DNA from 3 places in the Amycolatopsis sp. NPDC048633 genome. Region 3 is predicted to be linked to each of the others. Evidence: riboswitches for the same ligand, from Rfam matches in the RefSeq annotation. Region 3 holds a riboswitch; each other region holds the start of a gene.
What was found. Region 3 has a riboswitch for cobalamin ahead of AB0C38_RS11430 (hypothetical protein). Riboswitches for the same ligand answer to the same signal wherever they lie in the genome.

Region 1 (5,032 bases), on a different contig from region 3:
GTCACGGTGGAACCCGACGGCGCGCATGACCTCGCCGCGCGCCTGGCCGCTCGCTACTGGGACCTCGACGACCCGGCCCGAGCGGCCGACCTCAAGGGAATCCTGGCCACGGACCAGGTTCGGCTGGTCCTGCACCCGGAAACCGTGCACCGCTACGCCTACTGAACGGCCCCGGGCGGGCGCACCGCCCGGGGCGTTCGCCTCAACCCAGCTCGGCGCGCACCTCCCGGGCCGCTTCGACCAGGTTCCGCAGCGCCGGCTCGACCTCCGCATACCCGCGGGTCTTCAGCCCGCAGTCCGGGTTCACCCACACCCGCGAAGCCGGCACCGCGCCCACCGCCGTCCGTAGCAACGAAGCCACTTCGGACGACGAAGGCACTCGCGGAGAATGGATGTCGTACACCCCCGGCCCGACGCCGCGGCCGAAGCCGCCCGCGTTCAGGTCCGTGAGCACCTCCATCTTCGAACGCGCCGCCTCGATCGACGTGACGTCCGCGTCCAGCGCGTCGATCGCCGGGAGCACTTCCCCGAACTCCGAGTAGCACATGTGCGTGTGGATCTGCGTCGCGTCGGCGATCCCGGACGTCGCCAGCCGGAACGCCGACACCGCCCAGTCGAAGTACGCCCGATGCGCGCGGGACCGCAGCGGCAGCAGCTCCCGCAGCGCCGGCTCGTCGACCTGGACGACGCGGATACCCGCCGCCTCCAGGTCGTGCACCTCGTCGCGGATCGCCAGCGCCACCTGCCGCGCCGTCTCGCCGAGGGGCTGGTCGTCGCGGACGAACGACCACGCCAGGATCGTCACCGGGCCCGTCAGCATGCCCTTGACCGGCTTCGCGGTCAGGCTCTGGGCGTACCGCGCCCACTCGACCGTCATCGGCGCCGGCCGCGAGACGTCGCCGTAGAGGATCGGCGGGCGGACGCAGCGGGAGCCGTAGGACTGCACCCAGCCGTGCGCGGTCGCCGCGAAACCGGTCAGCTGCTCGGCGAAGTACTGCACCATGTCGTTGCGCTCCGGCTCGCCGTGCACGAGGACGTCGAGGCCCAGCTCCTCCTGCAGCCGGACGACCCGCTGCACCTCCGAACGCATCGCGGCGGCGTAGCCCGCGTCGTCGAGCGTGCCCGCGCGGTGCGCCGCCCGCGCCTTGCGGACCTCCAGGGTCTGCGGGAACGAGCCGATCGTCGTGGTCGGCAGCGGCGGGAGACCCAGCGCGGCCTGCTGAGCCGCTGCCCGCTCCGCATACGGCGCCCGGGCGACGTCCGGAAGCGCGGCCAGCCGGGCGCGGACGCCGGAGTCGGCCAGTTCGGCCGCCGAGGCGCGATCGGCGACGGCGGCACGCGCGCCGGCCAGGTCCGCGTCCTCCCCGCGCAGGGCGCGACCGAGCAGCACGACCTCGTCGACCTTCTGCCGCGCGAACGAGAGCCACCCCGCGAGCCGCGGGTGCAGGTCCTCCCGCGCGACGTCGTAGGGCACGTGCAGCAGCGAGCACGACGTCGACACGCTGACCGACTTCGCGACGCCGAGCAGGGTCGCGGCCCGGCTCAGCGCGCGCTGCGGGTCGGTCCGCCAGACGTTGCGCCCGTCGACGACCCCGGCCAGCACCTCCTTGTCCCGCAACGCCGGTTCGGCGGCGACTGCGTCCACAAAGGACTCGTCGGTGACCAGGTCGACGGCCAGCGCGTCGATGGGGGAGCGGGCCAGCGCGCCGAGGCCGCGGCCGAGTCCGCCGAAGTACCCGGCGACCAGCAGCTTCGGCCGGGCGGCCGCCTTGCCGAGCCAGTGGTACGCGCGGATCAGCGCGTTCAGCTCGGCCTCGGTGCGGTCGGCGGCGAACGCGGGCTCGTCGAGCTGCACCCACTCGACACCTTCGTCGTGCAGCCGCGCCAGCAGTTCGGCGTAGCGGGGGAGCAGGGTGTCGAGCAGGTCCAAGGGGCGGAACCCGTCGGTGCCCTTGCTCAGCAGCAGGAACGTCACCGGCCCGACCAGCACCGGCCGCGTCTCGATGCCGAGCGCACGAGCTTCCCGGTATTCGTCGAGGGGCTTGGTCCCGGCGAGGGTGAACTCGGTGTCCGGCCCCAGTTCGGGGACGATGTAGTGGTAGTTGGTGTCGAACCATTTGGTCATCTCGAGCGCCGGCGCGTCCTGGACGCCCCGAGCGGCGGCGAAGTACGTGTCGAGCGGCGAAAGACCGGGCCGAGCGGGCAGCGCGCCGAACAGCTCGGCGGTGTCGAGCACCTGGTCGTAGTGCGAGAACGTGTTGGACGGGACCGAGTCCAGCCCGGCGTCCCGCAGTTCCAGCCAGGTCCGCTGACGCAGTTCGCGGCCGACGGCCAGCAAGGCGGCTTCGTCGATCTTGCCCGCCCAATAGCGTTCCAGAGCGCGCTTGAGCTCCCGGTCCGGGCCGATCCGGGGGTAGCCCAGCACAGTGGTGCCGATGGTCACAGCTCTCTCCTCGCGAGCTAGTCCGAAGAGTCCGGACGCGCGCGAAGGCGAGCGTTTCGGTCGTGCCCATCCCGCGAGGCCCGGACTCGCGCACGCCGTCGGCGCACGCACCACGGGCAGGTCTTCGGACTCGTGGGCGCACTGCGCAGTCCTACCGGCCGTCGCTTCCCAAGCTCGCGCTCAGTGCTTCTTGACGGCTTTCGTTCCCACTCACCGCTGCGGGGCAGTCCCGGATTCGCGCCGGGTTCCCTGTTGCCTCCCCGGGGCGAACCCCGGGGAACCAGTGGCGAGTCCGAGTCTAGGTCACTTGTCCAGGTTGACGGTGAAGAAGTCGGTGAGCTTGCCGACAGCGAGATCGACGTACTCGCGCTTGTCGTAGAGGTCGACGTGGCTGGCGCCCTCGATCCAGTGGATCTCCGCGGGGCCGGTGGCGCGCCGGTGGGCTTCCAGGCCCATCCAGGCGGTGACGGCGCGCTCGCCGAGGACCTGCAGGATCGGGCGCGGGCCGATCAGCGGGACGGCGTGGAAGACGTCACTCGAAGCCATCTTGTCGACGCTATCCCAGGTGAGGAACTTCGCCGAGCGTTCGTGGTAGCCGCGGGGGCCGCAATAGTACTCCCAGCCTTCGATGCCGTGCTCGCCACCGAGCGCACCGGCCTGTGCGGCGGTCTCGGGGAACAGGGTCAGCACGCCGGGGTCTTCGCCGCGGGCGGCGGTCGTCCGGGCCTGGGCGGCGGTGTCGAGCAGGCCCTGGAAGACGGCCGGGTCCTGGGTGCCGTCGGCGCCGTAGCGGAACTGGCGGGCGGGTTCGGCGGTGCACACGGTCGCGACGGCCTTGACCCGGTGGTCACCGCCGGTGGCGGCGAGCGAGTAGCCGCCGGAGGCGCAGATGCCCAGCAGGCCGATCCGGCCGGCGTCGACCTCGGGCCGGGTGGTGAGGAAGGAGACGGCGGCCTTGAAGTCCTCGATCCGCTGGGCGGGATCCTCCAGGCCGCGCGGCAGGCCGCCGGACTCGCCCTGGTATGCGGCGTCGAAGGCGAGGGTCACGAAACCCTGCTCGGCCAGCAGACTTGCGTAGGTGCCGGAGGTCTGTTCCTTGACGCCGGTGCCAGGGTGGCCGACCACGAGGGCCCGGCCGTCGGCGTCGTCGGGAACGTAGAGGTGCGCGGCTATGTCGAGGCCGGCGCTGGTGAAGGTGACGGTGGTGGTCATGGCTCCACCATCGACCCGCGATGTGCCCGGGAAAAGCGGCGGGTTCCTGCCTGGGAAGAATCGTTCCCAGGCAGGAACCCGGAGGGAGATCAGTCCCAGTCGAGCGCGCCGCCTGACTGGTACTCGATGACGCGGGTCTCGAAGAAGTTCTTCTCCTTCTTCAGGTCCATCGCCTCGGACATCCACGGAAACGGGTTCTCGGTCTCGCCGAAGATCGGCTGGAGGCCGATCTGCTGCGCGCGCCGGTCGGTGATGAAGTGCATGTACTGCTCGCACAGCTGCGCCGACAGGCCGAGCATGCCGCGCGGCATGGTGTCGCGTGCGTACGCGACCTCCAGCTCGCACGCGTCCTTGAGCATCCCGCGGACCTCTTCCTGGAACTCGGGCGTCCACAGGTGCGGGTTCTCGATCTTGATCTGGTTGATGCAGTCGATGCCGAAGTTCAGGTGGATCGACTCGTCGCGCAGGATGTACTGGTACTGCTCGGCGATGCCGACCATCTTGTTGCGGCGGCCGAGCGAGAGGATCTGCGCGAAGCCGGTGTAGAACCACATGCCTTCGAAGATCACGTAGAACGCGACGAGGTCACGCAGGAACGCCGTGTCGGCCTCCGGCGTCCCGGTCTCGAAGTCCGGGTCCTCCAGGTGCTGCGTGTACTTCAGCGCCCACGCGTCCTTGTCCGAAATGGACGGGACCTCGCGGTACATGTTGAACAGCTCGCCCTCGACCAGGCCGAGGCTCTCGCAGATGTACTGGAAGGTGTGCGTGTGCACGGCCTCCTCGAACGCCTGGCGCAGCAGGTACTGGCGGCACTCGGGGTTCGTGATCTGCCGGTACACCGCGAGCACGATGTTGTTGGCCACCAAGGACTCCGCGGTCGCGAAGAAGCCCAGGTTGCGCTTGAGCATCTGCCGCTCGTCCTCGGTGAGGCCGTCCTTCGACTTCCACAGCGCGATGTCGGCCTGCATGGCGACCTCGGTCGGCATCCAGTGGTTGTTGCAGCCGGCCAGGTACTTCTCCCAGGCCCAGGTGTACTTCATCGGCAGCAGCTGGTTGACGTCGGCGCGCGCGTTGATCATGCGCTTGTCGTCGACGTTGATCCGGGCGGCCCCGACCTCGATCTCACCGAGGCCGGTGGCGCCGGTCGTCTCCACGTTGGTCATGTCTCAGGGGTTCCTTACTGGCAGGCTTCGCAGTCGGGGTCGTCGATGCGGCAGGCGGCGCCTTCGGTGGCGACGAAGTCGACGTCGGTCTTCGGCAGCTCCTGGGACTCCGGCTTCGGAGCCGGGGTCACCGGCACGGCCGGAACCGAAGCCGAGGGTGCCGGTGCCGGGGCCGGAGCGGCGGCGGGGGCCGCCGGAGCCGAGGTGGCCGAGA
Region 2 (5,032 bases), on a different contig from region 3:
GTGGCCGGCCTGAACGCCCTGTTCGCCTTCCGCGCACCGCAGCTCAAAGCGGGCCGTTACTGGCTCGTGGTGGCCCTGCTGGTCGTGGTTCCCGGCATCGTCCACTGGACCACCCGCTAGTGCTCTGTCCGGAGCCACGCCGGCCGCGCCCGGTGCACTGGCCGCCGCGGGCGTGCGCAGCGACGGCGACGGCGCTCTCGCGCACGGCGCCGAATCGTCCTCTTTGGACGGTGACGCGCTGGTGAGTCCCGACGTCGACGGCAAGAAGTCCGCGCTGCGCTGCCCCAGCCGCGACCCGGGCTGCCGTCACCACCGTGCCCACCTACTCCGCCGCGGCACCGCCGCACCCGCGCCGCGGACGTATTCTCCTTACGGCAGGCGGGTGATCGTCTGCTGACCCGAACCGATCGGACGCGGGCATGACCGGATACGGCCGGGACCGGGAACGCCGGCGGCGCACCCGCACGCTGCTCGCCGCCGGTTACCTCACGGCGTTGACGGCGCTGCTGGGCCTCAAGACCGGCTGGGTCCCGGCGGCGGCCGGCCTGCTCGGCCTCCTCGCGCTGGTGTACCTGGTGTTCTCGTTGATCGCGTGGCGGGACGCCCGCGCGGAGCGCCGACGACGCGCCGCGGGGGAGCCGCCGTCGTGGTCGGCTCAGCTGCCGGTGCAGGTCGCCCAGCTCCTCGGCGCCAAGGCGCCCGGCCGCCACGCCCGCCGCGCCGACGAGGTGGGCGAACTGCTGGGCCGGCTGTCCCTCCGAGACGGCGAACTGTGCTGGGAGCCGAGAAAAGCCGACCGCGAGCGTGGCGTCGGCCCGCTGACGTTCGACCGGTCGTGGACAGCGGAGGTCGTCCCGCTTCGGGGCCCGGCAAGCCAAGGCTGCCTGACGCTTACGTCCCCCGACGGCACAGCGGTGGACCTCTGGGTCCGCCACCCGGCCGACCTCCGCCAAGCCTTGACGGCGCTCGTCCGCTAGCTGGAGCTCGAACCTCAGGCCGGGTGGTAGGTGGTGACCGTGCCGCCGTGGCTGAACGTCCGGGTCTCCACCGGGGTGAACGGCCGCGGCCGGAACGGGCCGGTGAACGCCGGAAGGCCATAGCCCGCGACGACCGGGTAGCGCTTGAACACCAGTTCGTCGATCTCCGGCAGCAGTTCGCCCGCGAGCCGCGCGCCGCCGCAGAGCCAGATGTCCTCGCCGGGCTCCTCCTTGAGCCGGCGGACCGTGGCCACGGGGTCGGTGACCACCTTGAGCGCGGGGTCGGCGAGCTCCCCGAGCGTCGTCGACGCCACGTACTGCCGCAGGTGTGCGTAGGGGCTGGCGACACCGGCGTCGAGGGCCGGCTGGTAGGTGCCGCGACCCATGAACACGGTGTCGAACCGCCTGTTCGGCGCGCCGTCGAGGCCGATGTGCGGCCGGATGTGGCTCGGCATCGTCTCCGGGAACTCCGCCCGGAGGTACTCGACCATGTCCGGCGCCTCCGGGTAGAAGTCGACCTCGCCACCCGGCCCGGTGATGAACCCGTCGATCGAGACGGCGACGTAGTAGACGAGCTTGCGCATGCGACCCCCAGAATAACTTGATCTGTAGTACTTTACCTGTAGTGGTTAGACGGTAGCACTACAAGCGGAGTGGTTACAAGTGATGGCGCGACGCAACCCGGAACGACGGGCGGCCCTGCTCGACGCGGCGATCGAGGTCCTGGCGGCGGAAGGCGCGCGCGGGCTGACGTTCCGCGCGGTGGACCAGCGGGCCGCGGTGCCCACCGGCACCGCCTCCAACTACTTCGCCGGTCGCGAGGAGATCCTCACCGGCGCGGGGGAGCGCGTCTACGAACGGCTGGTGCCGGACGAGGCGACGCTGGCCGCCCCGTTCGACGGCCCGCGCGACCGCGCCCGCCTCGTCGAGCTGATGCACGAGTTGGTCGAGCGCGTGGCGGCGTTCCCGACGGGGTTCTTGGCCCTGCTGGAGCTGCGCCTGGAGGCGGCCCGCCGGCCGGAGCTGCGGGAGGTGCTGACGACGCGGATCCGCGCGGACCTCGACTTCAACGTGGAAAACCACCTGAAGACCGGCCTGCCGGGCGACGCGACGACGGTCAAGCTGCTGTGGCTGGCCCTGAACTGGCTGATCATCGAGCGGCTGACCTTGCCCGGCCTGCTCGACCCGGACGAGAGCACCGATCTCGTCGAGGCGCTCGTCGAACGGCTCACTGCGTAGTCGACGTGAGTTTGCCGTTCCCGTCCGGCTGAGCAGGTGTTACTGTCCGTCTGTTTGACCAGTACAACCTCATGATTTTCTGCCCGTGGCAGGGGAAGCCGGTCGAAGTCCGGCACTGTCGCGCAACCGTGGGTCACCTTGGGTGACGAGTCGGATTACCTCCTCGGGCAGGTGTTGTCGAACCGCTGTCGCGTAAACAGCGAGTGGACGCCCGGCCGTCGTGGCCGGTCTCTTCTCGGGGTGCGCGCCGGCGTCTGGGGAGAGGAAGGACCACTTGGCCGGCCCGCGCTTCGCCGCTTTGGTGTCCGCTGTCTTGATCGTTGCCGTGGGCTCGTCGACCCCGGCTTTCGCCGGCGAACTCGCGGCCTCGAAACCCACGTCGCAGTGGCTTTCTGCGCAGCTCTCGCCCGAGGGAACCCTGCAGAACCCGCTGGGCGGGGACCTGCCCGACCACGGCCTGATGATCGACACCCTGTTCGCGATGTACGCCTCCGGTGACGGAGCCTTGGCCGCACCGATCGTCGAGTACCTCGATCACCACGCCACCGACTACTACACCTGGGACGGCCTCGTCCCGGGACAGGGCTACGACGCGATCATCACCGGCGGCGCCGCGGCGAAGGTGCTGGTCGCCGCGGAAATCGCGGGACGCGATCCACGGGCGTTCGGCGGGCACGACATGGTCGCCGAAACCCTGGGCACGATCGCGCGCTCCGGCGTCGACAAGGGCCGGGTCAGCGACTACTCGAAGAACCCGGACTTCAAGGACTTCGTCAGCAACAACGCCAACATGTTCGGCCAGGCCCTGGCCGTGATCGGGCTGGCCGGCGTGGGCCTGACCGATCGGCTCGCGATCGACACGATGTTGAAGCAGCAGTGCTCGGAGGGCTACTTCCGGATCTTCTTCGGCCTCATCCCCACCACCGAGACCGGTGACCAGGTGACCCCCGACGGCCACAAGATCTCGACCTGCGACGAGGGCAAGCCGTTCGACCAGTCGGCGCCGGACGGCGACACCACCGGCATCGCGCTCTCGGCCATGCTCGCCGCGCGGGACGCCGGTGCGGCGAACCTCGAGGGGCCCATCACCAAGACCGTGAGGTGGCTGAAGGCGCACCAGACCGCGAGCGGCGGCTGGGGCGGCGGGGTCGGCACCGAAGCGCCCAACACCAACAGCACCGGCTTGATCGTGCAGGCGCTCGCCGACGCCGGATGCGTGGACGCCGCGATGGCCTCGGGGACCGCGTTTCTCAAGTCCGCCCAGGCGACGGCGGCCGACTCGGGCAACCGGCTCGGCGATCAGCTCGGCGCCATCGCCTACACCCCGGCCGAATACGAAGCGGCGCGCACGAACGGGATCGGCAGCCTCGACACCTGGATCCGCGCGAGCGCGCAGGCCTCGCTCGGCCTGGCCCAGGTCGGCTTCCACGACCTCACGCTGGGACACGCCGGAGCGCAGGGGCCACCGGACCCCGGCTGTCTTCCGCCACCGCCACCGCCCGGCGAAAAGCCCCCGGCGACGGGCAGTCCCGCCGTGAAGCCGCCGGTCAGCCAGAAGGCCGGCACCCCCGCGCTGCGGCCGGGTTCGCCGCGCGGCACCGTGGTGACGCCCGCCGGCGCGCCGGCGCAGGTCGCCGGGCCGACGCCGGCCGACCGGCTCGGCGGCTACCTCGCCGGGCAGCTCGTCGACAGCGACCACGTCGAGGTCAGCCAGGACGGCAAAACGTTCGTCGACTACGACCTCACCGCCGACCTCGTGCTCGCCCTGCGCACGCTGGGACAGCAGCCGGACGCGGTGGCCCGCGCGTCGCGGTTCCTGCTGAACCCGGACTCGATCAAGGCCTACGCCCACGGCGCGCCCTACGAATCCGGTGCGGCGTCGTATGCCGAGCCGTTGGCGAAGCTGCAGACCATCGCGCAGTTCCTGGCCGCGGGCGGGCAGGCTCCGGACGACCTCGCGCCGGTCACCGCCCAGCTGACCCAGGACCTCACCGCCCTGCGCACCCCGGCCGGCGAGTTCACCGACACCGGCGAATTCGCCGACGGAACACGATCCCTCCAGCGCCACGCGTGGGCGACCTTGGCGACAACCGCGGGTTCCGACCTCGCCGCCGCGAAGGCCGCGACCGGGGTGCTGGTCGCGCACCAGTGCGCCGACGGACTCTTCCCGGCGGCGTTCGTCCCGGAGCCGTGCGTCACCGGCGACCTGGCGGCGACCGCCGTCGCGGTTCAGGCGTTGAACGCCGAACCGCGCACTGCCGGCGCGTCAGTGAGTGCTGCCGTCGGGATGCCGGACAACGCGGCACCGGCCGGCTGGACGCCGGATCACCGGCACGCGCTGGAATCCGCCGCCGCGGCGCTGACCGCACGGACCGGAGCCGACGGCATCGTCACCGGCGCCGGCGGCCAGCCCGACGCCACGCTCACCGCGGTCGTCGCCGGGGGCCGCCAGGTGGCCGGGCTCGATGCGAGCAAGGCCGCGCAGTCGCTCGGCGCGCTGGTACTGGCTGACGGCGGGCTTCCGAAGGCACCCGGCGGGCCGAGCGACCCGGGCGCGAGCATCGCGGCGGCGGCCGGGATCGCCGCCCGGACCTGGCTCGGCGCGGACGGCTCCCCGCTCGTCACGGCAGCGCGCCTGCCGCTGTCCACCCAGCCGCTCGCCGCCATCGGCGGCGGTCCCGTGATCGCGCAGCCGGCCACGAGCAACTCGGCGTTCTGGCTGGCGACGCGGTTCTCCGGAGCGGCGCTCCTCCTCGTCCTCGCGCTGGCCATGGGCCTGCGCCACCTCATCCGCAGCACATCGCACAACAACCGGG
Region 3 (5,032 bases):
GCCGCCAGCCAGAACGGGGAGATGGTCGTGGCCGACGGTGCGATCGCGGGCACGTGCCCGGCGGCGGCGAGCGGCTGATCGGTCAGGGGCAGCCGCGCCGCCGTGGCGAGCGGGGAGCCGTCCGCGTCGAGCCAGGTCCGGCCGGCGATCCCGGGCGCCGACGCGATGCTCGCGCCGGGGTCGCTCGGCCCGCCCGGTTCCTTCGGCAGCCCGCCGTCGGCCAGCACCAGCGCGCCGAGCGCCTGCGCGGCCTTGCTCGCGTCGAGCCCGGCCGCCTGGCGGCCCCCGGCGACGGCCGCGGTCAGTGCGGGGTCCGGCTGCCCGTCCGCGCCGGTGATCATGCCGTCCGCTTGGGTACGTGCGGTCAGAGCCGTGGCGGCGGACTCGAGGGCGCGCCGGTGCTCGGACGTCCAGCCGACCGGTGTCACGTTGTCCTGCATCCCCGCCGCAGCGCTTACCGGTGTGCTGGCCGTGCGCGGTTCGGCGTTCAACGCCTGGACTGCGACGGCGGTCGCGGCCAGGTCGCCGGCGGCGCACGGTTCTGCCGCGATCGCAACGGGGAAGAGCCCGTCGGCGCATTGGTGGGTGACCAGTGCGTCGGTCGCGGCCTTCGCGGCGGCGCGGTCGGAACCCCCGGTGGTCGCCAAGGCCGCCCACGCTTGCCGCTGAAGGGACCGCGTTCCGTCGGCGAATTCGCCGGTGTCGGTGAACTCGCCGGCCGGGGTCCGCAACGCGGCGAGGTCCTGGGTCAGCTGGGCGGTGACCGGCGCGAGGTCGTCCAGGGCCTGCCCACCGGTTTCGAGGAACCGCGCGATGGTCTGCAGCTTGGAGAGGGGCTCGGCGTAGGAGGCTGCGGCCGTTTCGTAGGGAGCGCCGTGCGCGTAAGCCTTGATCGAGTCCGGGTTCAGCAGGAACCGCGAGGCGCGGGCCACGGCGTCCGGCTGCTGCCCCAGGGTGCGCAGGGCGAGCACGAGGTCGGCGGTGAGGTCGTAGTCGACGAACGTCTTGCCGTCCTGGCTGACCTCGACGTGGTCGCCGTCCACCAGCCGCCCGGCGAGGTAGCCGCCGAGCCGGTCGGCCGGGGTCGGCCCGGCGACCTGCGCGGGCGCGTCGGCGGGCGTCACCACGGTGCCGCGCGGCGAACCGGGCCGCACCGCCGGGGTGCCGGCCTTCTTGCTGACCGTCGGAGTCGCGGCAGGGCTGCCCGTCGCCGGAGGCTTTTCGCCGGGCGGCGGCGGTGGCGGCGGAAGGCAGCCTGGGTCAGGCTGCTTCGCGACGGGGGCGCGTCGCAGGGTGAGGTCGCGGAACCCGACCTGGGACAGGCCGAGCGAGGCCTGGGCACTCGCGCGGATCCAGGTGTCGAGCCCGCCGATCCCGTTCGTTCGCGCCGCTTGGTACTCGGCCGGGGTGTAGGCGATCGCGCCGAGCTGGTCCGCGAGCGGGGTGCCCGCATCGGCCGCCGTCACCTGCGCGGACTTGAGGAACGCCGTCCCCGAGGTCATCGCTGCATCCACGCACCCGGCGTCCGCGAGGGCCTGCAGGATCAGGCCGGTGCTGTTGGTGTTGGCCGCCTCGGTGCCGACGCCGCCACCCCAGCCACCCGTCGCGGTCTGGTGCGCTTTCAGCCACTTGACGGCCTTGGTGATGGGTGCATCGAGGTCTGCCGCCCCGGCGTCGCGGGCGGCGATCATCGCCGAAAGCGCGATACCGGTGGTGTCGCCGTCCGGCGACGACTGGTCGAACGGCTTGCCCTCGTCACAGGTCGAGATCTTGTGGCCGTCCGGCGTGACCTGGTCACCGGTCTCGGTCGTCGGGACGAGTCCGAAGAAGATCCGGAAGTAGCCGTCGGAGCACTGCTGCTTCAGCATCGTGTCGATCGCGAGCCGGTCGGTCAGGCCGGCGCCGGCCAGCCCGATCACGGCCAGGGCCTGGCCGAACATGTTGGCGTTGTTGCTGACGAAGTCCTTGAAGTCGGGGTTCTTCGAGTAGTCGCTGACCCGGCCCTTGTCCACGCCCGAGCGGGCGATCGTGCCCAGGGTCTCGGCGACCATGTCGTGCCCGCCGAAGTTGCGCGGATCTCGCCCGGCGATCTCCGCCGCGACCAGCACCTTCGCCGCGGCACCGCCGGTGATGATCGCGTCGTAACCCTGGCCCGGGACCAGGCCGTCCCACGTGTAGTAGTCGGTCGCGTGATGGTCGTCGTCGAGGTATTTCACGATCGGCGAGGCCAGGGCGCCGTCGCCCGAGGCGTACATCGCGACCAGGGTGTCGATCATCAGTCCGTGGTCAGGCAGGTCACCGCCGAGCGGGTTCTGCAGGGTTCCCTCGGGCGAGAGCTGCGCGGCGAGCCACGTCGAAGTGGGTTTCGAAGCAGCGACATCACCGGCGAACGCCGGGGTCACCGAGCCCACGGCGAACACGACGATGGCGGACGCCAAGGCCGCGACGGGCCTGAACCGCTTGCCGGCCACCTGATCTTTCCTCTCCCCAGACGCCGGCGCGCACCGCGAGAGAGACCGGCCCCAAGGCCGGGCGTCACTCACTGCTTACGCGACAGCGGTTCGACAACACCTGCCCGAGGCGGTAACCCGACTCGTCACCCAGAGGTGACCTACGGTTGCGCGACAGCGCCGGACTTCGACCGGCTTCCCCTGCCACGGGCAGAAAAATCATGAAGTTGTACTGGCCAAACGAAACGACAGTAACACCTGGTCAGCCGGACGGGAACGGCAAATCTCACGTCGGCTTGACATCTGGGGTGTCGTCAGGGTCCGTCGATCCGTTTCGGTGATCCGCCCCACAGGGCAATTCAGCCCGTCGGTCCCGCCCGCCGGTTGCCCCGCCCGGACCGGGCGCCGTCTCGCACCGACTGAGCGGCACGACCCGCCAGCAGGACCGCCAGCGCGTGCTTCGGACAACATGCGCCGTCACCGGGCTCCGATCGATCACAGCCCGGCATCTCCTCCACCTGGTGATCCAGGAGATCCAGCAGCTCCACGGCCGTCTGCAACTGCCGCTTGAGCGAACCCACCTGGTGCATTTTCGCTCCGAGCTGACGGCGGCTCGCGTCCAGCTGGGCGTAGACCTCCGGCTCGAGCACGATCACCTCGGCCCCTTTGAACGTCATCCGGCGCGGCGCCGGACCCGTCACCATGATCGACCTGTCTCGTCCGGCAAAAAGAACATCTGGCCCCTTCCAGACAATCTGACCGCTGACCAGGCAATTGACGCTGCTCGCGTCCGGCACGTACCGTCATCCCCGCGTGACGGTTTCCCGAAGCCGGTGAGAATCCGGCGCGGTCGCGCCACTGTGTGCCCATCGTGCCTGAGATGGGCGAGTCAGGTCGAGGAACCGTCACCCGCCCCAGCGAACGAGGGACGCGAACATCCCCGAAGGAGGCCCTGGTGACCAGCATTCCCGCCGACTCAGGCTCGACCCCGGTCGTTCTGCCGGTGTCCAAAGCCGTGCTGTGGCTCGGCTTGACCGTGCTCGCCGCGTTGCTGATCTACTACTTCATCGGCATCGACCAGGGCGCCACGTCCCTGTTCGGCGACGACACGCACGTGCACGAGTTCGTCCACGACGCGCGCCACTTCCTCGGTTTCCCCTGCCACTGAGCGCCCTCGGAACGGACAACCGGATATGGAAAAGAAACTCGTCCTGCGCGGAATCCTCGTCGGCGCACTCGGCGGTCTGCTCGCGTTCGTGTTCGCACGGATCTTCGCCGAACCCCTGATCCAGTCGGCGATCGACTACGAATCGGGCCGCGGCGAAGCCGAAGCGGCACTCAACCAGGCCGCCGGGCTGCCCGTCGAATCCGAGGGCCCGGAAGTCTTCAGCCGCGCGATCCAGGCCAACCTCGGCATCGGGATCGGGATGATCCTGTTCGGCGTCGCGATGGGCGCGCTGTTCTCTGTCGTCTACACGGTCTCGCTCGGCCGCACCGGCCGCGTCCGCCCGCGAGTGCTCGCCTTGCTCGTCGCGGCCGCCGGGTTCCTCGCGCTGTACCTGGTTCCGTTCCTGAAGTACCCGGCGAACCCGCCGTCGATCGGGCACCCGGAGACCATCGGCGCCCGCGGTGGCCTGTACCTGACCATGGTCGCGGCCTCGATCCTGTTCCTCACCGGCGCGGTCCGGCTGGGCAAGCGCCTGAGCGCCCGCCTCGGCACGTGGAACGCGACGCTCGTCGCGGCCGCGGCATTCGTTGTCGTCATGGGCGTGCTGATGGCGGTCCTGCCGCCGCTCGGGCACCTCGCGGCGAACGTCAACGAGTACGGCAGCCAGGGCACGGAAACCCCGCTGCCGCTGAAGAACCCGGCCGGGCAGATCGTGTACCCGGGTTTCCCCGCGGACACGCTGTTCGACTTCCGCCTCTACTCAGTGCTGGCCCAGCTGATCCTCTGGGCGACGATCGGCCTGGCGTTCGGGCCGCTCGCCGAGCGCGTGCTTTCCGGTGCGTCGCGGCGGGAGCAGGCGCCGGCCGACGCGTGACCGCCCTGCTCACCGACCTCGGCCCGTTCTTCGCCGTCGAGACCCATCCGGCGGGCGCCACCCCGCAAGCCCCGTGGCGTCCGCTGGACGAGCTCGTGCAAGGCGGTCCCGTTCTCCGCGACCGCGTCGACCGCGTTCGACACTTGCTCGCGGCGGGACGTCCCGATGACGCGGTCGAGCTACGGGTGGCGGCATCGGTTACCCACCTCGGAATCGTCGCGCGGCTCTTCTCCCCGGCATTCGCGTACGCGCTCGAGACGGGCGCGGTCCTCGACCTCGCCGACACGTGGTGGCAGCCGGTCGACGGCGGTGCGGTCCCGCTCTCAATCCGGGACTCGGCCACCGACCGCGCCGGGAACATCGCTGTTCTCCTCGTCGAGCAGGTAATCGACGGCGTGATCCGGATGATCGGCGAAGCGGCCGCTAAGTTCTCGCTATCGGAACAGATCCTCTGGGGCAATGTGGCATCGGCGGTCAACGGCTCGGCTCGCATGCTCACCGCCGGCAGACCCACGCAAGCGACCACAATCAGGGCGACCG

Region 1: another riboswitch for cobalamin. It lies ahead of metE (5-methyltetrahydropteroyltriglutamate--homocysteine S-methyltransferase); the one in region 3 lies ahead of AB0C38_RS11430 (hypothetical protein).
Region 2: another riboswitch for cobalamin. It lies ahead of AB0C38_RS08450 (hypothetical protein); the one in region 3 lies ahead of AB0C38_RS11430 (hypothetical protein).

Annotation. Positions count from the first base shown of each region.
Region 1 covers NZ_JBEZHS010000007.1:94,596-99,627, reverse strand. Annotated here, with positions in the region: gene AB0C38_RS16075 (pyridoxamine 5'-phosphate oxidase family protein) at 1-165, shown strand, start outside; gene metE (5-methyltetrahydropteroyltriglutamate--homocysteine S-methyltransferase) at 203-2,443, opposite strand; cobalamin riboswitch at 2,541-2,743, opposite strand; gene AB0C38_RS16065 (alpha/beta hydrolase) at 2,747-3,655, opposite strand; gene AB0C38_RS16060 (ribonucleotide-diphosphate reductase subunit beta) at 3,745-4,818, opposite strand; gene AB0C38_RS16055 (ribonucleoside-diphosphate reductase subunit alpha) at 4,833-5,032, opposite strand, start outside.
Region 2 covers NZ_JBEZHS010000002.1:412,334-417,365, forward strand. Annotated here, with positions in the region: gene AB0C38_RS08425 (hypothetical protein) at 1-120, shown strand, start outside; gene AB0C38_RS08430 (hypothetical protein) at 173-397, shown strand; gene AB0C38_RS08435 (hypothetical protein) at 420-977, shown strand; gene AB0C38_RS08440 (dihydrofolate reductase) at 992-1,561, opposite strand; gene AB0C38_RS08445 (TetR family transcriptional regulator) at 1,644-2,216, shown strand; adenosylcobalamin (AdoCbl) riboswitch at 2,283-2,428, shown strand; gene AB0C38_RS08450 (hypothetical protein) at 2,542-5,032, shown strand, end outside.
Region 3 covers NZ_JBEZHS010000004.1:144,059-149,090, forward strand. Annotated here, with positions in the region: gene AB0C38_RS11430 (hypothetical protein) at 1-2,471, opposite strand, end outside; adenosylcobalamin (AdoCbl) riboswitch at 2,531-2,678, opposite strand; gene AB0C38_RS11435 (hypothetical protein) at 2,810-3,247, opposite strand; cobalamin riboswitch at 3,280-3,344, shown strand; gene AB0C38_RS11440 (CbtB-domain containing protein) at 3,406-3,618, shown strand; gene AB0C38_RS11445 (CbtA family protein) at 3,644-4,492, shown strand; gene AB0C38_RS11450 ((2Fe-2S)-binding protein) at 4,489-5,032, shown strand, end outside.